Regions from separate parts of the Paenibacillus sp. FSL R7-277 genome, predicted to be linked through region 2. Evidence: a T-box and tRNA genes for the amino acid it is inferred to sense, from the RefSeq annotation. Region 2 holds a T-box; the other holds one or more tRNA genes.
What was found. A T-box is a leader RNA that pairs with one kind of tRNA and senses whether it is charged. The one in region 2 lies ahead of C173_RS14910 (arginine--tRNA ligase), so its partner is inferred to be a tRNA-Arg.
Positions count from the first base shown of each region.

Region 1: it encodes a tRNA-Arg, which carries the amino acid that the T-box ahead of C173_RS14910 (arginine--tRNA ligase) is inferred to sense. The anticodon was not compared.

Region 1 is NZ_ASPX01000045.1:30,189-42,060, reverse strand. Features, by position in the region: gene secG (preprotein translocase subunit SecG) at 177-410, opposite strand; gene eno (phosphopyruvate hydratase) at 642-1,928, opposite strand; gene gpmI (2,3-bisphosphoglycerate-independent phosphoglycerate mutase) at 1,986-3,530, opposite strand; gene tpiA (triose-phosphate isomerase) at 3,533-4,288, opposite strand; gene C173_RS15720 (phosphoglycerate kinase) at 4,316-5,497, opposite strand; gene gap (type I glyceraldehyde-3-phosphate dehydrogenase) at 5,630-6,640, opposite strand; gene C173_RS15710 (sugar-binding transcriptional regulator) at 6,757-7,809, opposite strand; tRNA gene C173_RS15705 (tRNA-Arg) at 8,102-8,176, shown strand; gene clpP (ATP-dependent Clp endopeptidase proteolytic subunit ClpP) at 8,370-8,966, shown strand; gene C173_RS15695 (GDSL-type esterase/lipase family protein) at 9,054-9,692, opposite strand; gene C173_RS15690 (PdaC/SigV domain-containing protein) at 9,857-10,954, opposite strand; gene C173_RS15685 (SIMPL domain-containing protein) at 11,327-11,872, opposite strand, start outside.
Region 2 is NZ_ASPX01000037.1:144,781-156,652, forward strand. Features, by position in the region: gene C173_RS14865 (phosphate ABC transporter substrate-binding protein) at 1-192, opposite strand, end outside; gene C173_RS14870 (stalk domain-containing protein) at 237-1,670, opposite strand; gene C173_RS14875 (hypothetical protein) at 1,842-2,285, opposite strand; gene C173_RS14880 (ABC transporter ATP-binding protein) at 2,470-3,201, shown strand; gene C173_RS14885 (ABC transporter permease) at 3,198-4,235, shown strand; gene C173_RS14890 (TetR/AcrR family transcriptional regulator) at 4,293-4,979, shown strand; gene C173_RS14895 (DEAD/DEAH box helicase) at 5,045-8,389, shown strand; gene C173_RS14900 (hypothetical protein) at 8,519-8,878, opposite strand; gene C173_RS14905 (hypothetical protein) at 9,074-9,379, shown strand; T-box leader at 9,613-9,835, shown strand; gene C173_RS14910 (arginine--tRNA ligase) at 9,890-11,815, shown strand.

The DNA of each region.
Region 1 (11,872 bases), on a different contig from region 2:
GTCCTATTATACAGCTAATCATTTCAAGTAAAATTTACCTTTATATACTTCATACCCTAGTATACACGAAATTAATCCCGGGCATCCCTGTTATGATGTTCACAATATTAAATCTGCATACAAAAAAGCCCCCGTCTATTCCATTCAGAACAGAGCGAAGGCTTACTGTAGACGAGTTATTCAACAACAATGGCAACAACTATTGACATGATGAAGAATCCTGCCGCCAGACCAACTGTTACACGCTGCAGCACAAGCTCCATACCGCGCGCCTTTGTTTTACCGAAGAGATGCTCAGCACCGCCGGAGATGGCACCGGAAAGACCTGCACTTTTCCCTTTTTGCAGAAGAACGACCGCAATCAGACCTACGGCAAAAATCAGAAGCACCACTTTCAAAAAGATATCCATTCACTTCCACCTCCTACGTCCAAGCATCACTATCTATGCTAAATTAGAATATCCGTTTCATAAACAGCATTTTTATTTTATCATAGCCACAGAATGAATACAACCTTCCAGACGGCATTCCCGCCCTATCACACTATGAAAATCTCATGTTGTCCCTCTATCGCAGATATCAGCATCAAAAAAGCCTGCCGGAAACCGGCAGGCTCATTGTATCTATAGATTCAAAAGAAATTATCTTTTGAGGTTGTAGAAGGATTTCAGGCCGTTGTATTGAGCCAATTCGCCCAGCTCGTCTTCGATGCGAAGCAGTTGGTTGTATTTAGCCACACGGTCTGTACGGGAAGGAGCACCAGTCTTGATCTGGCCTGCGTTGGTAGCTACAGCGATGTCAGCAATAGTGCTGTCTTCGGACTCACCGGAACGGTGGGAGATTACAGCTGTGTAGCCGGCACGTTTTGCCATTTCAATCGCATCGAAGGTTTCAGTCAGTGTACCAATCTGGTTAACCTTAACCAGGATGGAGTTACCGATACCCTTTTCGATACCTGTTGCCAGACGCTCAGTGTTCGTAACGAACAGGTCGTCACCAACCAATTGGACTTTATCGCCCAATTTTTCAGTCAGCAATTTCCAGCCATCCCAGTCATCTTCGGACATACCATCTTCGATAGTGATGATTGGGTACTTCTCAACCCATGAAGCCAGCAGGTCAACATACTCAGCGGAAGTGTAAGATTTACCTTCGCCTGCAAGTGTGTATTTACCGTCTTTGTAGAACTCAGTGGAAGCAACGTCCATACCAAGGAATACGTCAACGCCTGGTTTGTAACCGGCTTTTTCGATCGCTTCGATGATTGTAGTGATCGCTTCTTCATTGGAACCCAGGTTCGGTGCGAAGCCGCCTTCGTCGCCAACTGCTGTGTTCAGGCCTTTGGATTGCAGTACGGATTTCAGGTTGTGGAAGATTTCTGCACCAGTACGCAGTGCTTCCTTGAAGCTTGGAGCGCCTACTGGAAGAACCATGAACTCTTGAACGTCGATGTTGTTGTCGGCATGCTCACCACCGTTGATGATGTTCATCATTGGTACTGGAAGAGTCTTGGCGTTGAATCCGCCCAGGTATACATACAAAGGAATGTCCAGAGCAGTTGCAGCAGCGCGAGCTACAGCCATGGATACAGCCAGGATTGCGTTAGCGCCCAGCTTGCCTTTGTTAGGAGTTCCGTCCAGAGTGATCATCAGCTTGTCGATGCCCACTTGGTCAAGAGCGTCCATTCCGATTACTTCTGGAGCGATAATTTCGTTTACGTTCTCAACAGCTTTCAGAACGCCTTTGCCCATGTAACGGGATTTGTCGCCGTCACGAAGCTCTACAGCTTCATGAGCGCCAGTGGAAGCGCCGGAAGGAACGATCGCGCGGCCTTTTGCGCCGGACTCCAGATATACGTCAACCTCTACAGTAGGGTTACCACGGGAGTCAAGGACTTCGCGTGCATACACATCAGAAATAATAGTCATGTAAGTTTAATCTCCTTTTATACAATGGTTTTGGGTTTACACAAACAGATGTCTTGCTTATTTGCGGCTGGCAATCATGGATTGTCCGGTCATTTCCGCAGGCTGCGGAAGTCCCATCAGATCTAAGATTGTCGGTGCCACATCTGCGAGAATACCAGCTTCGCGCAGAACTACATCTTCAGTGGTGACGATGAACGGTACCGGGTTGGTGGTATGGGCTGTGAACGGACGTCCGTTCTCATCGAATACCATATCAGCATTTCCGTGGTCGGCAATGATAATAGCAACGCCGCCCTTGGCAACTACAGCATCCACAACCTTGCCTACGCATTCGTCCGTTACTTCGACTGCCTTGATTGTAGGCTCCAGCATGCCGGAGTGTCCTACCATATCAGGGTTAGCAAAGTTCAGGATAATGGCATCCTGTCTGTCCGCCTCGATCTCCGCTACGCAGGCCGCCGCCACTTCGTAAGCGCTCATCTCTGGCTTCATATCATAGGTTGCCACCTTCGGCGAGTTGATCAGGATACGGGTCTCGCCCGGAAGCTCCTCATCGCGTCCGCCGCTGAAGAAGAAGGTCACATGCGGATACTTCTCGGTCTCTGCAATACGCAGCTGCTTCTTGTTCTGCTGAACCAGCACTTCACCGAGCGTGTTGTCCAGATTCTTCGGGGAGTAAGCCACGAAGCCTTGAACTGTCTCACTGAAGGTAGTCAGGCATACGAAGTGCAGGCCTTGCGGGAACTTAGGACCACGGTCGAAACCGCGGAAATCCGAGTTCGTGAACACTTGTGACAGCTGAATCGCACGGTCAGGACGGAAGTTAAGGAAAATGACGGAATCGCCGCTCTCCACGGTCGCTACCGGGTTGTTTTGGCTGTCCACAATTACACTTGGCTCCACGAATTCATCGAACACAGAATTCTGGTAGGATGCAGTGATGGCCTGAAGGGCATCGGTATATTTAGGGCCTTCCCCATATACCATTGCACGGTAAGCCTTCTCTACACGTTCCCAGCGCTTGTCACGGTCCATCGCGAAGTAGCGTCCGGATACCGTAGCAATCGTACCTACGCCAACCTCTTCAATCTTGGCGACCAGATCCTGAATGAACTTCTGTCCACTGTCGGGTGGTACGTCACGGCCATCCATGAAGGCATGAATATAGACTTCATGCAGATCTTCTTTTTTGGCCAGATCGAGCATGGCGAACAGGTGATTGATGTGGCTGTGTACGCCACCATCGGATACCAGTGCATAGAGGTGAAGCTTTTTGCCGGTTGACTTAGCGCTTCTTACGGCAGCCACCAGCGTCTCGTTATCGAAGAATTCTCCATCACGGATCGACTTGTCGATACGGGTCAGGTCTTGATATACAATCCGGCCGGCACCAATGTTAAGGTGCCCTACTTCAGAGTTACCCATTTGGCCTTCCGGCAGACCTACAGCTTCACCGCAAGCGGTAAGCGTAGTATTAGGATATTGCTTCAGGTAACGGTCGTAGTTCGGCTTGTTGGCTTGGGCCACAGCGTTGCCTTCATCCGTGTTCCGCAGTCCGAAGCCGTCCATGATAATCAGTGCTACAGGTCTTGGAGCTGACATTCTTACTTCGCCCCCTCAACGAGTGAAACGAAGGAAGCAGGCTGCAGGCTGGCACCGCCGACGAGAGCGCCGTCGATGTCGCTTTGACTCATGTACTCCGTTACATTCTCAGGCTTCACACTGCCGCCGTATTGGATACGGACTGCATTAGCCGTTGCTTCATCGTACAGGCCTTTAACAAGGGTGCGGATATAAGCAATAACTTCGTTAGCATCCTGGGAAGTGGAGGATTTACCTGTACCAATCGCCCAGATCGGCTCATAAGCGATAACTACGCTTGCTGCCTGCTCTGCGCTAAGACCGGCAAATGCCGCTTCAGTCTGCACCTTGCATACGTCCTTAGTCTGGTCAGCTTCGCGCTCTTCCAGCTTTTCGCCTACGCAGACAATTGGAGTAATGCCGTGACGGAAGGCCGCATGCATCTTCTTGTTGACGATTTCGTCCGTTTCACCGAAATAAGCACGGCGTTCGGAGTGGCCGATAATAACGTACTCTACACCAAGATCCTTCAGCATTACGCCGCTGATCTCACCTGTATAAGCGCCGTTATCTTCGAAGTGCAGGTTCTGTGCACCAATTTTGATGGTAGTGCCTTGTACCGCTGCAACCAGTGCAGGCAGGTTCGTGAATGGCGCGCAGATTACAGTCTCTACGCCTGCCACTTCCGCCTGGCCTTTGATTTCAGCGATGAAGCCTTCGGCTTCCGGAACGGTTTTGAACATTTTCCAGTTGCCTGCAATAATAGGTGTTCTACTCATAGTGATGTATTGCCTCCCTCTTCGGTATTACTTGTCGTTCAGTGCTTCTACACCTGGAAGAGCCTTACCTTCCATGAACTCGAGCGATGCGCCGCCGCCAGTGGAGATGTGATCCATCTGGTCTGCGAGGTGGAATTTCTCAGCAGCCGCAGCGGAATCGCCGCCGCCAATAACAGTGTAGCCTTCGGTAGTAGCACAAGCCTGAGCCACAGCCTTGGTACCTTCAGCGAAGATGTCGATTTCAAATACGCCCATCGGTCCATTCCACACAACCAGCTTGGAGTTTTTGATAATATCGGCATAGATTTCACGGGTCTTAGGACCGATGTCCAGACCTTCCCAATCTGCAGGGATCTCGGTTGCATCTACAATCTTGGTGTTGGCATCTGCACCGAACTTGTCAGCGACTACAACGTCAACCGGAAGCACGAAGTTCTTGCCCAGCTTCTTGGCCTTCTCGATGAATCCAAGCGCTGCATCAATCTTGTCGTTGTCTACCAGGGATTTACCGATTTCGTAACCTTGAGCCTTGGTGAACGTGTAAGAGAGGCCGCCGCCAATCAGTACATTGTCAGCCAGATTCAGCAGGTTGTCGATAACGTCAATCTTGTCTTTCACCTTGGAACCGCCGATGATGGCAGTGAAAGGACGTTCCGGGTTAGAAAGCGCCTTGCCGAGAACGGACAATTCCTTCTCCATCAGAAGACCGGATACTGCCGGCAGGAAGTGAGCGATTCCTTCTGTCGAAGCATGGGCACGGTGAGCTGCGCCGAATGCGTCATTGACGAACAGGTCAGCCAGTTCAGCGAACTGCTTAGCCAGTTCAGGATCATTCTTCTCTTCGCCTTTGTAGAAACGGACATTCTCAAGCACAAGCACATCGCCATCGTTCAGTTCAGCGATTTTCGCTTTTACAGCTTCGCCAATGGCCTCATCAGCCTTGGCTACCGGTTTGCCGAGCAATTCAGACAAACGGACTGCAGCGGAAGTCAACCGCATGGAATCGACGAATTCGCCTTTAGGACGGCCCATATGGCTGGCCAGAATGACCTTTGCACCGTTCTCAATCAGGTATTTAATTGTTGGAAGGGTTTCGCGGATACGGGTATCATCAGTGATCTTGCCGTCTTCCACTGGCACATTGAAATCTACACGCACGAATACGCGTTTGCCTTTTACTTCTACATCACGGACACTTTTTTTGTTCATGATTAACATTTCCTCCACACCCAAAATTGGTTCCTTCACAAAGCCATTTCACGCGAATCCAGTTCATTTAGAAAGAGCGGAAACAGACTTTCCTTGTTTCCGCTCTATTGTACTTCTTATATGAAATCGGTCTTATTTAGCAAGCTTAGCGAATTTCTCCAAAGTACGAACCAGCTGTGCAGTGTAGGACATTTCATTGTCATACCAAGCAACAGTTTTAACCAGCTGTTTGTCGCCAACAGTCAGTACTTTAGTCTGAGTTGCATCGAACAGGGAACCGAAAGTCATACCCTTGATGTCGGAAGATACGATTTCGTCTTCAGTGTAGCCGTAAGTTTCTGGGTCAGAAGCTTCCTTCATGGCTGCATTGATTTCTTCAACAGTTACGCTCTTATCCAGAACAGTAACCAGCTCAGTCAGGGAACCTGTAGCTACAGGCACACGTTGTGCTGCTCCGTCAAGCTTGCCCTTCAGTTCTGGAATAACCAGGCCGATGGCTTTAGCAGCACCGGTAGTGTTAGGGATGATGTTCTCAGCAGCAGCGCGGGCGCGTCTGAAGTCGCCTTTTGCGTGTGGAGCATCAAGAGTGTTCTGGTCACCTGTGTAAGCGTGGATCGTAGTCATCAGGCCTTCGATGATACCGAACTTGTCGTTCAGGACTTTGGCCATTGGAGCCAGGCAGTTCGTTGTGCAAGATGCGCCGGAGATTACTGTTTCGGAACCGTCAAGGATGTCATCGTTAACGTTGTACACAACAGTTTTCATGTCGCCTGTAGCTGGAGCGGAAATAACTACTTTCTTAGCTCCGCCTTTAAGGTGCTTCTCAGCGGCTTCTTTAGTTGTGAAGAAACCAGTACATTCCAGAACGATATCAACGCCAAGCTCTCCCCAAGGAAGTTCTTCAGGGTTGCGGTTCGCCAGAACCTTAACATCTTTACCGTTTACTTTGAAGAATCCGTCATGAACTTCAACGTCTCCCTGGAATTTACCTTGAGTTGTATCATATTTAAGCAAATGAGCAAGCATCTTAGCGTCAGTCAAGTCATTGATTGCTACCACTTCGATACCTTCTACATTTTGAATACGGCGGAATGCAAGGCGTCCAATACGTCCAAAACCGTTAATACCAACTTTTACACTCATTGAATAGTTCCTCCTAGAGTTCGTTTTATTTATTCAAGACAGGCCGTGAGGCTCGTCAAGACAACAATGTTAAGTATAATGCATAAACCCTTTGCGCGCGCCCCATTTAATGGAATCTATAGGGCCTTTTGTAGCTGTGTGTCGATTTCCTTGCCGATTTCAACAGCCGCCGCCTCGTCGATGACGAGAATATCCTCTTGCCCGAACCGCAGCATCGCATGAATGGCCTTCGCCTTGCGTTTGCCGCCGGCAATACCGATAACGACTTCTGTACGTATAATGTCTTCCAGGCGCAGCCCCATGGTCCGCATCGTATGAACCACTTCGCCATTCTCATTGAAATAGTATCCGAAGGACTCGGCTACGGCTCCCTCGCTCTGAATCTCTGAGATCGTCCCGGAGTCCAGCTTGCGGCGGTGGGTCATTTCAATGGCGTCGCCTATTCCATGTACAATAATACGCGATCTGCGGATAATTTGTACAATCTCTCCAATATTGGAGTCCTGCGCAAGCGACTCATATGCGTCTCCGCTAAGCAGATCGGGCACATGCAGCAGACGGTAATTGGCGCCAATCCGTTTGGCCATGGTTGAAGCAATGGTGTTGGCCTGTATCTCCATGCTCTCTCCCAGTCCTCCACGCGCCGGAACAACCCAGGCGTTCTTATAGGAAAGGGATAGCGGCGGGGTCAGCTGATCGGCCATCTCGGCCAGTGTTGATCCGCCTGTGACGGCAATCGTATCGTCACTGCGCAGTACGCTGAGCAGTGCCTTGGAGCCTGCGCGCCCCAGCTCACGCTTGGTGAACGGCGATGTCTCACAATCGCCAGGTACCACAATGACTTTGGTGAGACCGTACGTTGTACGAATTTTCTCTTCCAGATCATCCAGGCCGAATAGGCTCTTGGCGACCGGCTCCAGCAGGTCAAGCAGTCTGCGACCGGCATCGCTAATGCGCATACCGACGCTCTCGATCTCAATGAGCCCCTGCGATTTCAGAAGATCCGTCTCGGCGCGCAGCACCCGCTCGGTCATATCAAGCGATGCGGCTAACGTCCTGCGCCCAATAATATCGGACAGCATGATCTGATGTAGAATCGTATACCGTCTCTTAAGGGTTTCCATGAGATCAGGCAGAAGCTGCTTTTGGATTTCCAATAGATTACGCATGCTTTCACTCCTGCAACTTCGTCTTTCTCTTATCCCTTGTTCGTGGTCTCAAAATGTCCCGGGTTAACTTTTTAAGTCCCACCCATATTCTACCCAAAACTGACGCCAAGTGCAAGTGTTCCGAGACTATAATTCTCAGCCCGCTTTCATCTTATACATGGGCTTGTCCGGAAGGCCGCTGGCAGGAGGTGCATCTCCGGCTCTATTAATGGAGGCAGAGAAAACTATTTTTGCGCAGGATGCCTAATACGCATTGCTTTTATCCGAGAAGTATATTATAATAATTTCTGTTGCGCCCGTGGTCCAATGGATATGACGTAGGCCTCCGAAGCCTGAGATCCAAGTTCGATTCTTGGCGGGCGCGCCATTTTTTTCAAGCTTGTACATAATTTAGTTCCGATTATATTATATTTAACCAATGAGCCGCTTGAGGGCTCTTTTTTTTGAAAGTAAGTTTGACTTTCTTTGACTTTTTGTTTGAATTTGTTTATCATGTGGTTAATACGGTAACAGTAAAAAATGAACACATTCGAAGCACCAATTTCAAGGAGGTTTTCCACGTGAGTTATATTCCTATGGTAGTAGAACAGAGCAACCGCGGTGAGCGCGCTTATGACATCTATTCCCGCCTGCTGAAGGACCGCATCATTTTCCTTGGAACGGAGGTTAATGACGTGGTTGCCAATTCCATCATCGCACAAATGCTCTTCCTGGCTGCCGAGGACCCGGATAAGGATATTCACCTGTATGTGAACAGCCCAGGCGGTTCCATCACAGCGGGTATGGCCATCTTCGATACAATGCAATACATTAAGCCGGATGTATCCACCATCTGTGTAGGTATGGCCGCTTCCATGGGAGCGTTCCTGCTGAATGCCGGCGCCAAGGGCAAGCGCTTCGCCCTGCCGAACAGCGAGATCATGATTCACCAGCCGCTAGGCGGTGCGCAGGGGCAGGCTTCGGATATCGAGATCCGCGCCCGCCGCATCATCAAGCTGCGTGAGAAGCTGAACCGCATCTTGTCCGAGCGTACAGGCCAGCCGCTGGAGAAGATCGAGAAGGATACTGACCGCGACTACTTCATGAGCGCTGCAGACGCTGCTGAATACGGTATCGTGGACAAGGTAATTGAGAAGACTCTGCCAACAGGCGTATAAGTACATGCTCCAATGAATACACAAAGAGGCTGTAACAGACCGGTCCGGTCCCGTTACAGCCTCTTTCTTATGCCCAGCCATTGCTGCCTACCTTAAGCTCCCGTACCCAAGGGCATCCAGCTTGCCTGCAATTACGCGGTAGCCTCTGCCGTTCGGGTGAATATGGTCCAGGAACAGCAGCCCCCGCTCGTTACCGGCAAATTCATGGTATACCGAAGCAAACCCTACGTTATTGCTGCTGTAGCCTGCTGCATAGCGGTTGAACTCCCGCACCCACTCTGTTGCTTCATTCACCTGTGGGTAGGGATTATACAGGCCTACCATCCGGATGATATAGGGGCTGCGGGAACCTGCTTTGAGCTGTGTCAGGCTACCCATGATGTCGCTGTAGTTACGCTTGCAGTCCCTAAGCGCCTGCTGCAGTAAGCCCTGGAATTCACCGGGCCGGGGCCCGGCTGCCCGGGCTGCCTTAATCAAGTCGTTGCCGCCAATGGACAGCGTAATGATCTGCGCATCCTTCACCGCCGCCCGGTAGACATTCGAGCTCCTCAGCCGTTGCTTCAGCCCCCCGGTGGTCAGACCGTTGACGCCAAGATTCGCCGGCACCACTGGTGTACCCAGCCTCCCTTCCGCCATCCGGCGGTAGACGGGGACGAAGCCGTTCCCGGGCAGCGCCCCGAAGCCGGTTGTAAGTGAATCCCCGATCGCTGTATAAGCATAGACCATAACCTTCCCCTCCCCGTTATAAGCTGCTTGCCTTCTATAGCTTATGACTATCCGGGTGAAGTGGTAACGGCAGGGCAGGCTGATTAGGCCGTGGATGAAGGGTTGTGCAAGAATGCCCCTGCATCTCCCGGAGGAGATGCAAGGGCATCTGGATAATTATTTTATTATTTCAGCGCCGCGAACGGACTGCTTCCATCCGGCAGGAGTTCCTTGAAGCTGAAGTTGAATTCCGGGAAGCCCTCGGCATATGCCGTGTATTCGTATAACTGGAAGAAGAGCACCGCTTTGCCATCTTTCAGATAGAAGTACTTCTCGGTATTCAGTCCATTGAACCCGCCCAGATATCCTCCGTTAGCTTTGATCTCGGTGGCCAGCTTGGCATTGAGCTGTTTCTTGTAATTAGGGTTGGCACCGAACAGATCGCCCAGCAACAGACGTTTCCCGTCTTTGAGCGAGAAGGTGAACGCATTGCGGTAAGTCATCCCATGGGCACCGCCGGTATACCCGTATTGATTGGTGATTAGGCTGAGCACGCCATCCTGGTTATACGTGATCACATAACCGCCTTCGAATTCATACGGCCGGTCATCCTTCGACCGCTTGGAGATTTGATCTTCAGCATCCTTCGCATAGTTCAGAACGGTCTGCTTAATCGTATCATTGATTGCCTTCTCTGCTTCTGCACTTGCCAGGCCGCTGACCTGCGGATAATCCAGCCGGATAGGCGCATCCTTATGATCCTTCACATAGCTCACTGTTTTGATGGTTACCGCATTCTGTACTTTCTTCATAACATTCAGCCGTCCTGCTGCTGCGCTCCCGTCTACTTTGTAGCCCAAGTAATCGCTAAGCAGCTCAGACGAAACATACAGCCGGTTATTCAGTTGCTTGCCTTCACCGACATAATAATTGTTCACCATAACAGAAATGCCATAATCATTGATCGTCAGCCTTGTCTGAGCAGTTCCTGTCCCGATGGTGTACGTCTTCCCCGCTTTATCATAAGAGAGCGGCATCCCCAGCGCATCGCGCAGGAAGGTTACCGGCACCCATACCTTTCCTTCCTGGAGCAGGCCCGTCTGGGCTGTACTTTTCCCGTTAACCTTCAGCACTATAGATGAGGATTTGGCTTTGACCTGAGCGGCTGCCGGAGCGGCCTCAGTGATGCCTGCATGGATTATTCCTGTTCCTCCCAGCAGGATTCCTGCGGCGAGCATTCCTGCACCCCATTTGCTGATGTATTTCTTAGAGTTCGAATTCATTGTTATTTCCCCTTCCACCTGGTGGTATGATTAGTCATGATGTGTGTTCTTCCGTATCACTGTTCCTATTATAGTAAAAGAACTAGCGGGGGATGTTACAATCCGCTTTACAGTTTCTTAAGGTTTGCCGTGATTATCTAAAGATCCTGTTACCTCAATTTAAACAAATTGAGAGCTTTCGATAGCGGCTGTGTGCATATATATACATTTATATGACAAGTGGAAACGGCTTTGCCGTCCTTTTAAAGGACGGTACCGTTTCAGCGAGAAATAGAAGGATAATTTATCATGTAAAACATATAAATTCTTATATTTTTATAAAAAGCGCCTGCCCCGCTATAACAGCAGAGCAAGCGCCTCTTACGAAACGTTTTATTTCAATTCATAAGTTACACTCAATTGGGTAATGATCTTAACCTGCCCGGGCTCAACGGAGCTGCCAGCATTGTTATCCATGGACATCTTTTGCATGGAGGCTGCTTCAGCGTAGACCACCGGATGATTCCCGTCATCGCTCTGAATGACAGTGACTACCTGACCCAGTCCGCGCTTGGCTGCTTTGGCAATAGCCGCTGCTTTGACATCTGCATTCTGCATAGCCTTCTCGATTACCTGTGCTTCAAAGGCCGATGGATCTTCAATGGCAAACCGCACATTGCCGATGTTGTTCGCTCCAGCCGCAGAGGCAGCGTCCAGCAATTGTCCAACCTTTGTCAGATCCCGGTAAGAGACCTCTAGCGTGTGCTGGGCGTTATAGCCTTTTACCTTCTGGCCGTCCTTCTCGCTGTAAGTGTAGTTAGGCTGTACGTTGAACTGGGTGCTCTGAATGTCTTTGTCTGCAATGCCCCAAGTGGTCTTGAACAAAGCGGTCAGCTTGGAGACCTTCGCGGCTGTGCCTTTCTGTGCTTCCTGCGCGGT
Region 2 (11,872 bases):
GATCTTTACTTTAGGGTGAAGCTTCTGGAATTCCTTAGCGGCCTGCAGCGTCAGCGGAAGCAGGGCCGTAGAACCGTTAACGGTGATTTTACCCTTGAGGCTGTCCGCTGCTGCGGCTGCCCCTGCAAAGGATGCGGTAACCGCGATCACCGCGGTAAGTGCTGTAACTGTGAATTTTTTGAACATCTTCATGTCTGAATTCTCCTCCCGGCGGTGTGCGCCGATAAATGTTGTAATTAATTAGCAGCTTCCGGTGAGACTGACAATTGCAGCGCTTTGCCGTTCTGAATGACCAGTACCTTGCCGTCGCTGATAATCGCCAGCTTGCTGCCGTCTGCCGATACCGCCACTTCCGATACATCTTCAGCTGTCCGGTACAGTTCAACCGGAGCTGCACTGCCTGCAATAGAGTAAATTACCGTGTTGCCGTCCGCTGTAGTCCCGGAGACAACGAGGCCCGTGCTAACCCCTATGGACCAGTTCGCTTCTGCACCGAGGGCGACATCTGTGCTTTTACCGTCTGCTGTGATCAGCTTCAACGTGTTAGCAGCATTGCCGTCTGCATCTGCACTCAGGTAGGTCACGCTGCCGCCAGCCAGAATCTCAGGATACAGCTTGTTGTCAGGCGTAGTAGTCAAGGCTGCCGGCTTAGCACCTTTGGTCGTAAGATCCAGCTTATAGAGCTGTTCTCCAGCCTTGCTGAAGTCTACGGTAAGTGAATCTTCTGTGCTGTCGGCATCATTCTTCGCGGTACCGGTGATGTTGACGATGTATACTGCACTTTTGCCGTCTGCCGATATGCGAAGCTCCGATTTGTTCTCCACTTTATCTTCAAGCAGAGCCTTGATCTCTCCGGTCTCTACTGAAATCTGTGCCAGCTTCTCCTGCTTGTCGCCCTGGACGAAATAGAGCGTCTTGCCGTCACTGGACCACACGATATCTGTCTTCACGCTGGTGTCCTTGCCGAGCGGACTGATTAAGCCGGTGGACAGGTTGATCAGCTTCAGCTGGCCAGTCTCATCGCTGAATGCGCCCCACTGCTGGTCGGCGGAGACTGCGAAATCCACCGCGCCTTCGCTGGAAGAGAACAGATCATAGTTGCCTGGAGTCTGGGTGAATTTATAGAGCAGGGTGGATTCCGCGTCGCTTCTATTCGCAATCAGGCTGCCGTCAGCGCTCCAGTGAAGGGTATCAAATGAACCGGCGGGCCGGGCAAAGCTCAGAATCGTGTGGGCATCGGCCGCAAGCTCACCGCCAAGCGCCGTAACCAGCTTCGTCAGCTCCACATACGTTTTGCCGTTACGTACAACCGGGGCCACTGTGAATTCCAGGGCTTCGCCATCCACCTGATAGCTTTTCACGCCAGGCTGGAGCTGCACACTATGTAGACCTTTGCTGTCATTCAGCTGGATTCCGCTGCTGCCGTGCACAAGTCCTGCTCCCAGCTCTGCGGCTACCTGGCTTAATGAATAGAGCTTGTATCCGCCGCTGTTAATTGTGCTGAGTGTAACCGGCGTACCGTTGATGCTCCAGGACATGCTGCCCTCTACGGCTGCTGTGTTCACAGCTGCGGCACTTACTTGGCTGCTTGTGGCCAGAACACTAACAGCTCCCCCTGTTACGAGAAGTGCAGAAGCCAGAGCCGCGCCGATCCATTTACTATTCTTCAATTAGATTCACCCTTTTCCTATAGGTAACTGCTAATGTTATTTTCGTCTACGAGTGTCAATTCTGTTGCGCAGGAATGTTATGGAAATATTAACTGTAAAAATAATTACAAGCCCAAACCAAACAAGACCCGCCCGGGAACCCTCCCGGACCGGCCTATTGTAAATCCTGTGTTAATTCCCAATCCACGTCACGATAATCTCGTTCCCGCCGCGCTCTGATTCCGAGGCACTGCCAATAATAGAATACGAATAAGAGCCGTTCACTTTGCCGGTAATCAGCAGGTTATGGCTGTCGACAATCTCTGTCCCGAGTTCCAGCTCCTTCTCTCTTACATACTTCTGATATGTAGTTCCAAGAGCGGCCATACTCTCCTTCGTCTGATAGACCAGCATGGAGGATTTCTTCCCCTCTGACTGTTCACCTTGGGTAAAAGTAATGCCTGCCCCTTCGGGAATCGGCAGATCCTCCGGCAAATATTGCCTTGCCTCCGTCTTCTCGTCTGCCAAGGTATGAAACCGTCCGCCACTGCCGGACTTGTCTGCATCGCCGCAGCCGCTAAGTCCAGCCGCAGCCAGCAGAGCTGCCAGAGGAAGGAGCAGCTTATGTCCTGCCATAATTCCACCGCCTTTAGTGAATTGGGTTTCAGGATGCCGGTAACCATAGGATGTCCCTTTTATTACCCGGATCAAGAGCAGGAGTAACGGATAATCGTTACAATTTTATTTACTTTTGAGCAGGGAATCATTAGTATAATGAGTGAGCGCTCACTCATTATTATGGCGAATGGAGGAGATTGGTATGGATGAGGGGAAGCCTGTCATTGCGGTTACTCATGTGAACCGGGCTTTTGGTGATAAAACAGTGTTGAAGGATATTACGCTTCAGGTGAATCAGGCAGAGACCTTCGGGATTCTGGGGCCATCCGGCTCCGGCAAAACCACGCTGGTCAAGCTGCTTACTGGCATAGACGAGGTAACCTCCGGTGAGGTCACCGTGCTGGGGGTGCGGATGCCGAAGCTTGCCATGCTCCAGCAGATCGGATATATGGCCCAGTCGGATGCCTTGTATACGGAGCTTAGCGCCAAGGAGAATCTGGAGTTCTTCGCTGCTCTGTATGGCTTGAAGGGTGGCAACCGCACACGGCGGATCGGGGATGTGATGGAGCTGGTGAATCTGCAGGAGCATCTGCGGAAGCGGGTGGACCAATATTCCGGCGGCATGAAGCGCCGGCTGTCCCTGGCGATTGCCCTGCTGCACGAGCCGCCGCTGCTGCTGCTGGATGAACCGACCGTTGGCATCGATCCGGTGCTGCGCCAGTCTATCTGGAAGGAGCTGAAGGCGCTGAACCGCAAAGGAACGACGATTGTGCTGACCACACATGTGATGGATGAGGCGGAGAAATGTGACCGGCTGGCGATGATCCGGGACGGCGTGTTGCTGGCGGCTGATACCCCGGCCGGACTGCTTCAGGCCACCGGCACCGCCAGCATTGAGGAAGCCTTCCTCTGCTATGGAGGTGTACGCCGATGAGAATCCGGGCTATTACCCTGAGAATTCTGCAGCAGTTCATCCATGACCGGAGAACCATGGCGCTGATGTTCATCGCTCCCCTGCTGGTGCTTAGCCTGATGAGCCTGGTGTTCGGCAGCGAAGCTTATGAGCCTAGGATCGGCGTCTCGGGGGGTGCGGCAGTGTTCAGTTCAGCGCTGGAAGCCGAGCAGGCTGAGGTTACCAGCTATGCTGATGAAGCATCCGGGCAAGCCGCCCTGAAGGCGGGAGCCATCGATGCTCTCCTTACAATGAAGGGAGACGCTCCCGCTGTTGTCCTTGAAGGCAGCAATCCGGCGGCTAACCGTGCTGTGATCATGGCATTGCAGGAAGCTGCGCAGAGCCTCCGGCCGCAAGCTCCGGGCGGCGGGCAGCTCCAGCCGCAGATCAGCTACCTCTACGGCGCGGAGGATATGAAGACGATCGACCGCTTCGGCCCGATTATGATCGGGGTGTTCGTGTTCTTCTTTGTCTTCCTGATTGCCGGTGTCTCCTTCCTGCGCGAACGGACCACGGGCACACTGGAGCGTCTGCTCTCCACCCCGCTGAAGCGCTGGGAGATCGTCACCGGATATGTGTGCGGCTTCGGCATCTTCACCGTCTTCCAGGCCCTGCTGATCTCCTGGTTCTCCATCCAGGTGCTGGGGATTATGATGACGGGCAGCTTCGGCTACGTGCTGCTGATGACGCTGCTGCTGTCGATGTCGGCGCTGACGCTCGGCACCCTGCTCTCAGCGTTCGCCGCCAACGAGCTGCAGATGATCCAGTTCATCCCCCTGGTCATTGTGCCGCAGATCTTCCTGAGCGGATTATTCCCGCTGGATACCCTGCCGCTCTGGCTCCAGCGCATTGGACTTGCCACTCCCATGTACTACGGTTCACAGGCACTGATGGATATCATGGTACGCGGCAGAGGCTGGAGTGATATCGCCGGGGATGTGTTCATGCTGATCGGCTTCTCCCTGCTGTTCATGCTGCTGAATGTGCTGGCTCTGCGCAAGCACCGCAGAATGTAAAGGGTGAACAGGCTATGGTACACTAGGAGGAACTGCAAGAGTCTGGAGGTTCTATTGATGGAGAATAACCCTGCTGCCGATCAGGGGCAGCTGGAGCAAGACCAGTGGGTCCAGGAGCTGCTGGACCTCAGCGAGAAGGAGCAGGTCACGCCCAAGCAGCTGTCCATTCTGCGGGCGGCAATTGATGTTTTTGCAGAGAAGGGATTCTCGGCGGCCGCCACCAGTGAGATTGCCCAGAAGGCCGGCGTGGCCGAAGGCACGATCTTCCGTTATTACCGGACCAAAAAAGATCTCCTGCTCGCCATCGTTGTGCCTACCATGAGCCGGATGATCGCCCCGTTCGTACTGCGCAACTTCAGCGGTGTGCTGGATGTGCCGTTCGAGAGCTACGAAGCCTTCCTTAAGGCCTTCATGGTGAACCGGCTGGAGTTCGTCCGCAGGAATCTCAAGATCGTCAAAATTCTCATTCAGGAGATCCCCTTCCAGCCTGCGCTGAAGGAGCAGCTGACCGAAAATATCTTCGAGCAGGTTCTGGCGCGTGTCACTGCAATTACCGAGCACTTCAAGGCGGAAGGTGAAGTAATTGATGCGCCCACTCCTGCGATTATCCGCTTTACCATCTCCGCAATTGCCGGATACCTGCTGACAAGGCTGGTGCTGATGCCGGAGCAGGACTGGAATGACGAGGCAGAGATTGAACAGACGATAAGCTTCATTCTGCACGGGATCGGCGGGAATGGATAATCTTTAAGTACGATATCCCCCGTGGGGGTGGCTTAGACAGAAGCAATAAAAGGAAGTGAGTATACGTGGGTTATCAGGTGCCGGAACGGGTAATCAAGCTGCTGTGCGGCAATGCTGCTTTTGACCAGGGAGCGGCTTATTATCATGCCCATAAGGTGGATCTTGTCTATACGGAGCATAACGAGGAAGACGAATATTCCAAATACCGCGCTGAGGTCCATGGGCTGGAGAGCCATGAGATCGCGCTGATTATCGACAGTGACGGGGATGTGCAGGGGGAATGCACCTGCCCGGCTTACTATCACGGCAGCCCCTTCTGCAAGCATATTGCGGCGGCGCTGGTAGCGGTCCTCTACCGCAGCCGGGCGGCCGGAGCTGACCAGGCGGCGGATATTCAGGCAGATGCGGAGGAGATTTATCCCGCAAGGGACGGCAGTCTGCCGCTCGTGCAAGGCAGCTCTCCCCTCTCCGGGGCAGAGCACAAGGAGCGAAGCGCAGACCGGCAGCTGGTGAACAGCATGCTCGGAATATTCACCGGAGGGCGGCAGCTGCCAAGCGGTGCCGGCACGTATATCGACCTGCGGACACCGCTCCAGGTCGAGTTCATCTGCCGGCCCTTCAGCTTCGGCTACAGCAGCACGATGCTTGGAATCGAAGTGAAGCTGGGCCCCAAGCGCCTCTATATCGCGCAGAAGATCAGACCTTTTCTGGAGCAGGTTCGCCGGGGTGAGCCTTTTGAGTTCACAGCGCACTTCAGCTATGATCCCGCCCTGCACAGCTTCTCCAAGGAGGATAATGAGGTCCTGCTGAAGCTGATTGAGATCATGCAGAATGAGAAGGTCTACAACAGCCTCAACAATCCGTATGCTACTGGCTCCAGCCATCCGGGAAATGACCGGCTGCTGCCGGTGGCCCCTTTTTTCTGGAAGAGTCTGTACCCCCTGCTAGAAGCCGCGCCTGCCGTACGCCTTCAGCATGGACAGCTTCAACTTGACCGCTTGTCGGTCTCGGAGGAGCCGTTGCCGCTCAGCTTCCAGTTCGACCAGGCACAGGAGGAAGGCTACCGGCTGGATGTCCGGGGGCTTGAGCAGCTTACGATTCTGGAGAGCTACGGGCTGGTCTTGACCGAAGGCAGGCTGCTGAAGCTCCCGGCGCAGGAATGCGGGCGTCTCGCAGAGCTGAAGCGGATGCTCAGCAGCAGCCGGCGGGATAGCCTGGCGATTGCGCCTGAGCAGATGGAGCCCTTCATGGACAGGGTCATACCCGGCCTGAAGAAGCTGGGCAGAGTAAGCATTGCCGACGCCATCGCGGACCGGATCGTCCAGACCCGGCTACACGCCAGACTCTACCTGGACCGGGTAAGGGACCGGCTGCTGGCCGGGCTGGAATTCCAGTACGGCGGAATTGTCATCAATCCGCTGGAGGAGAAGGCGCATGAGCGGAGCAGCGAGGTCATTCTGATGCGGGACGGGGAAGCGGAGCGGCGGATTCTGGACCTGATGGCCCATGAGTCCTTCTCGCGGACGGAGAGCGGATATATCATGCGTGACGAGGACGGGGAATTCGACTTCCTGCACCATACCATCCCGCTCTTGGAACCGCTGCTTCAGGTCTATGCGACCACTGCGGTCAAGGAGCGGGTGCTTACGGAGCATGCAGCGCCCAAGGTCAGCCTGAGCTGGAACGAGAAGACCGACTGGCTGGACTTCAAGTTCGCCATGGAGGGCATCACGGAGAATGACATTACCGCGGTCCTGAAATCTCTCCAGGAAAAACGTAAATATCACCGGCTCAAGGACGGAGCTCTGCTCCCGCTGGATACCGCTGAGTTCCAGGAGATTATCGCGCTGATGAACGAGCTCGGCGTCCGCAGCGTGGATATCCGGAGTACGGAGTTCTCCTTGCCGCTGGTCCGTGCCCTCCATCTCCATGCAGGCACCTTCCAGGGGCAGACTATCGAGACCGGACGCTCCTTCCGGCGGCTGCTGGCCAACATGGCGAGTCCCGAAAATCTGGACTTCCCAGTGCCGGAGAGTCTGGCTCCCGTACTGCGGGATTACCAGCAGTACGGCTTCCAGTGGATGAGGACGCTGGCCCATTACCGCTTCGGCGGGATTCTGGCGGACGATATGGGCCTTGGCAAAACATTGCAGAGCATCACCTTCCTGCTCTCGATGCGGGAAGACATCCGGCAGAGCGGCGTACCTGCGCTTATTGTGGCGCCGGCCTCCCTGCTCTATAACTGGCTTAACGAGCTGAAGCGCTTTGCCCCGGAGCTTCAGGCGGTCATTGCCGACGGCACCGCCGGTGAACGCAGCCGGGCCCTGCGGAATACGGGCGGGCATGATGTCATCATCACCTCGTACCCGCTGCTGCGCAGAGATGTGGATGAGTATGCCAAGCAGTCGTTCCATACGCTCATTCTGGATGAAGCGCAGATGATTAAGAATCATGAGACCCAGACTTCGCAAGCGGTCAGATTGCTTCAGGCCCGCTACCGCTTTGCGCTGACCGGTACGCCGGTGGAGAATGCACTGGAGGACCTGTGGTCGATCTTCAGTGTCGTTTTCCCTGGACTGTTCCCCGGAAAGAAGGCGTTCCATGACCTTCCCCGGGAGACGGTCGCCAGGCGCGCCCGCCCCTTCCTGCTGCGCCGCCTGAAGAGCGATGTGCTGAAGGAGCTGCCGGACAAAATCGAGTCCCTCCAGGCCTCCGAGCTGCTGCCGGAGCAGAAACGGCTCTATGTCGCCTACCTGGCCAGATTGCGCAAAGAAGCGCTTAAGCATCTGGACAGCGACAGCTTCGGGAACGGCCGGCTCAAGGTGCTGGCCGGACTGACCCGGCTGCGCCAGCTGTGCTGCCATCCCGCCCTGTTCGTGGACGGGTACACAGGAGGCTCCGGCAAATTCGAGCAGCTACTGGAGATTATCGACGAATGCCGGAGCTCCGGCAAGCGGATGCTGATCTTCTCGCAGTTCACGCAGATGCTCGGCATGATCGGGCGCGAGCTGGCGCTGCTCGGGATTCCGCATTTCTATCTGGATGGACAGACCCCGGCCTCCCAGCGGGTTGAGCTATGCAGCCGCTTCAATGAAGGCGAGCGTGAACTGTTCCTGATCTCGCTGAAGGCGGGCGGCACCGGCCTCAACCTGACCGGCGCCGATACGGTCATTCTCTATGACCTGTGGTGGAACCCTGCGGTCGAACAGCAGGCCGCCGACCGCGCCCACCGGATCGGGCAGAAAAAGATCGTCCAGGTCATCCGCCTGGTAGCCCAGGGTACGGTGGAGGATAAAATGTACGAGCTGCAGCAGAAAAAGAAAAACCTGATTGACGAGGTGATCCAGCCGGGGCAGGAGGCGTTGTCGAGCCTGAGCGAGCATGATATACGTGAAATCCTCTCGATCTGAGTTGAACAACCTGTTGTAGCCCGTTCTGCTCTATTTGCAATATAAACAGGGACCTTCTGAGAGCGAGTAGCTCTGAAAGGTCCCTGTTTCATTTTACAACTGGCAAGTCCAGAATAATACCCTAACCCTCTATACGTCTGAGCTTAATTTCTCATGCGTCACTACACGGTGTGCATTCACCAGCTGGCCGGTTGATGTCTTGCCCCACACGGATATTCCGAGCTCATCTTCGTCTACTTCTCCAGTGATGAACACAAATTCATAAGCATTCAGATCGGCAAAATAATCCCGGGTTACCACTTGATTCGGAGCAACCTCAATCACCTCACTGACATACAGCGTTCTGGTGGTGCCCAGCACATACCCTTGAATACTAATAGTAGCGCTGCCCGGGGCACTCCGCTTCACTATTCTTACCGTCACCGTCTGCGTAGGTCTGACTCCCGAAACGGCATTGTTCTCTATCGGTCCCGTTGACAAAATCGCCATCCTGTCTCGTCCTCCCTTGAAGTTCTAGTGTCAAAGTACGATATATTCATATTCGGACTTTCCTGTAACGGTGTGGACACAGGCCTGAGCCTATTCACCAATGACCGCAGGCACGCATATCCTTGAATGAGGAAGAAAGACCGCCCATGGGCTGCGCTTTCTGCATACGAACGCCGAACGGAAGAAGGGACTCCCATGCCCCCTCCAGGAAAAGGAAAAAAGCCCGCCGCCAAAAAAACAGCGTCCAGCTCCAAAACCCAGACACCTAAAGGGCTTGAATTCGCCGTAGCTGCACTTCTATTGACCGGCAAGCTGAAAGTAGACTCTATCCAGATGTATACGGACGCGTCGCTGTTCGTCAGTCTGGTAGGCAAATATAAAACCTTAAGCGAGCTAAGTAGTGACAATGTCGATAAGCTGGTTAGCTTCCTCGATGACAACAGCAGCCTGACGCTGAACGAGATCATGACCGCTTTGAAAAAGAAAGCCGAGAACATCTGAACACATCCGGAATTGAGAGTGAGGGACGGGGCTATGGACAGTTTTGACGGAGAAGGATTTGCCGGCGGACTCCTGCTGATCATTGTAATTCTGTTGCTGATTTATGGTTCAACGGACATCAAGAATCTGACAGGGGCGCCTAGTGACGTGTAATTCTTAACCGGAGAACTCCTGCTACAAGGTAATCCGCTCTTGCTTTCTCCCAGAAATTCGCTATACTGATACAAATCCATATTCAATCGATGACCGGGAGAGTAATGGTCTTATATCTAGTCCCCAGCGAGCCGGGTTAGTGGAAGCCGGTACAGATTAGAACCATGAAGCGCACCCGTGAGATGGACTTCTGAACCCTGAGAGTAGGAAGCCCCGGCTGAGGACCGTTAACCTGTAAGGTGGCTGAACTGTGAGGTTTAGCAACGAGAGTGGTACCGCGAGCGCAGAAGCCTCGTCTCTTAGGAGATGAAGGCTTTTTTTGTCGTTATTTTATTCAGGAGGTTGTTATTCATGCCAATGCTAAGTGAGCTAATCCAAGAGAGCTTGAAGCAGTCTGTTCACAAAATCGCGCTAACCCTGGGCGTGCCCGCCATCGCTGAAGTAAATGTTGCCCTGGAGCAGCCGGCGAGTGCCGACCACGGGGATTATTCCAGCAATATCGCCATGCAGCTGGCCCGCCCCCTGCGCAAAGCTCCACTGGCTATCGCCGGGCTGATCGTTGCCGAGCTTGAAGCTTCGGGCTCTGTTCACGGACTGGTGCTGAGAACCGAGGTGGCTGGACCGGGGTTTATTAATATGTATCTGGATTGGCAGGCCTGGGCACGGGCGAAGGGGAATTTCACGCTGCCCCAGCATGCGGGAGGGTCGAAAGTGATTGTAGAGCATACCTCGGTCAACCCGAATAAAAGTATGCACATTGGACACCTGAGAAACTCTTGTATCGGGGACGCACTGGTGAGAGTACTGCGGGCGACCGGCCATACCGTTGAGGTGCACAACTACGTGGATGATCTCGGCAATCAGCTGGCAGACACCGTAGCCGGTCTGCTGAATGTTCCGCTGGCGGGAGAGCATATGCGGTTCGGAGATTACTGCTGGGACATCTATGCCGAGATTAACAAAACGTACGCGCAGCAGCCGGAGATGGTGCAGAAGCGGACCGAAATTCTTCATGCGCTGGAGGAAGGCCACGGCAACACCGCCTGGATTGGCAACCTCGTCGCCGGGCAGATCGTGAAAGAGCATGTGGAGGAGATGCGGGGGTTCGGCATTGACTACGATCTGCTGGTGTGGGAGAGCAGCATTCTGAAGGAGGGCTTCTGGGCTTCGGCGTTCGAGCTGCTGTCGCAGACGGAGATCTTCGTGCAGGAGACGGAAGGCAAGCTGGCAGGCTGCTGGATTCTGAAGCAACCCGCTGAAGATGCTACACCAGACACGCTGGAGGAGCATCAGAAGGATAAGGTGCTGGTTCGTTCGAACGGAATTCTGACCTATACCGCCAAGGACATCGCCTATCATCTGTGGAAGTTCGGACTGCTGGAGAAGGACTTTAGCTACAGCGAATTTCAGAGCGGACTGTGGACGACCGGTTTGAGCGGACAGGCTCTGCCTTTTGGACGGGCGGACCAGGTCGTGAACGTCATTGATTACCGGCAGGAATATCCGCAGCTGATGGTCAAGCAGGCGCTCCAGGCACTGGGATTCGGTGCGCAGGCAGACGCGCTGCATCATGTCAGCTATGGGGTAGTTTCGCTGAGTCCCGCTTCTGCGGCCGGTCTGGGCATTGATACCTCCAGCGGCAAAAGCTCCTACGCCATGTCCGGGCGCCAGGGAATCGGCATTAAGGTAACCGAGCTCGTCCGGCTCATGGAAGACATGATTGAATCCACCCGTTCGGACAAAAACGGCCTGTCCAGCCGGCTCATCGCCACCGCTGCCATCCGTTACTACCTGCTGCGCTTCAATCTGGGCACCGAGATTGTGTTCGACTTCAAGCAGGCAATGGAAATCTCAGGCAACACCGGCGTCTACCTGATGTACGCCTATGCCCGGGCGCAGCGCGTGCTTAGTAAGGCCGCTGCGGCGGGTGGCGGGAGCGGTGTCAGCGAGTCCGGTGTGGGCGAGTTCGGCGCTAGCGATTCTGAAGTTGGCGGGGTCCCGCTGTTCCCGGCGCAGCTCGAAGCGGCTGAGCTTGCCCTGCTGAGACAGCTCAGCATGTGGCAAGACACACTCTATACAGCAAGCCGGGAGCTTACGCCGAATACGATCTGTAACTATGCCTATTCCCTGGCGTCGTTGTTCAGTAACTTCTACTCGGCTTGCCCGATTCTTAAGGGCGGGGAAGCCAGCATCACCTTCCGCCTGTGGCTGACCCGGAGCTTCACCGATACGCTGGGTGAAGCTCTCGACGTACTCGGTCTGCCTAAGCCGGAGCGGATGTAGACGCGCTGAGTCTACATCCGTTTAAGAACATACCTGCTCTATGGGATGAATGAGCAG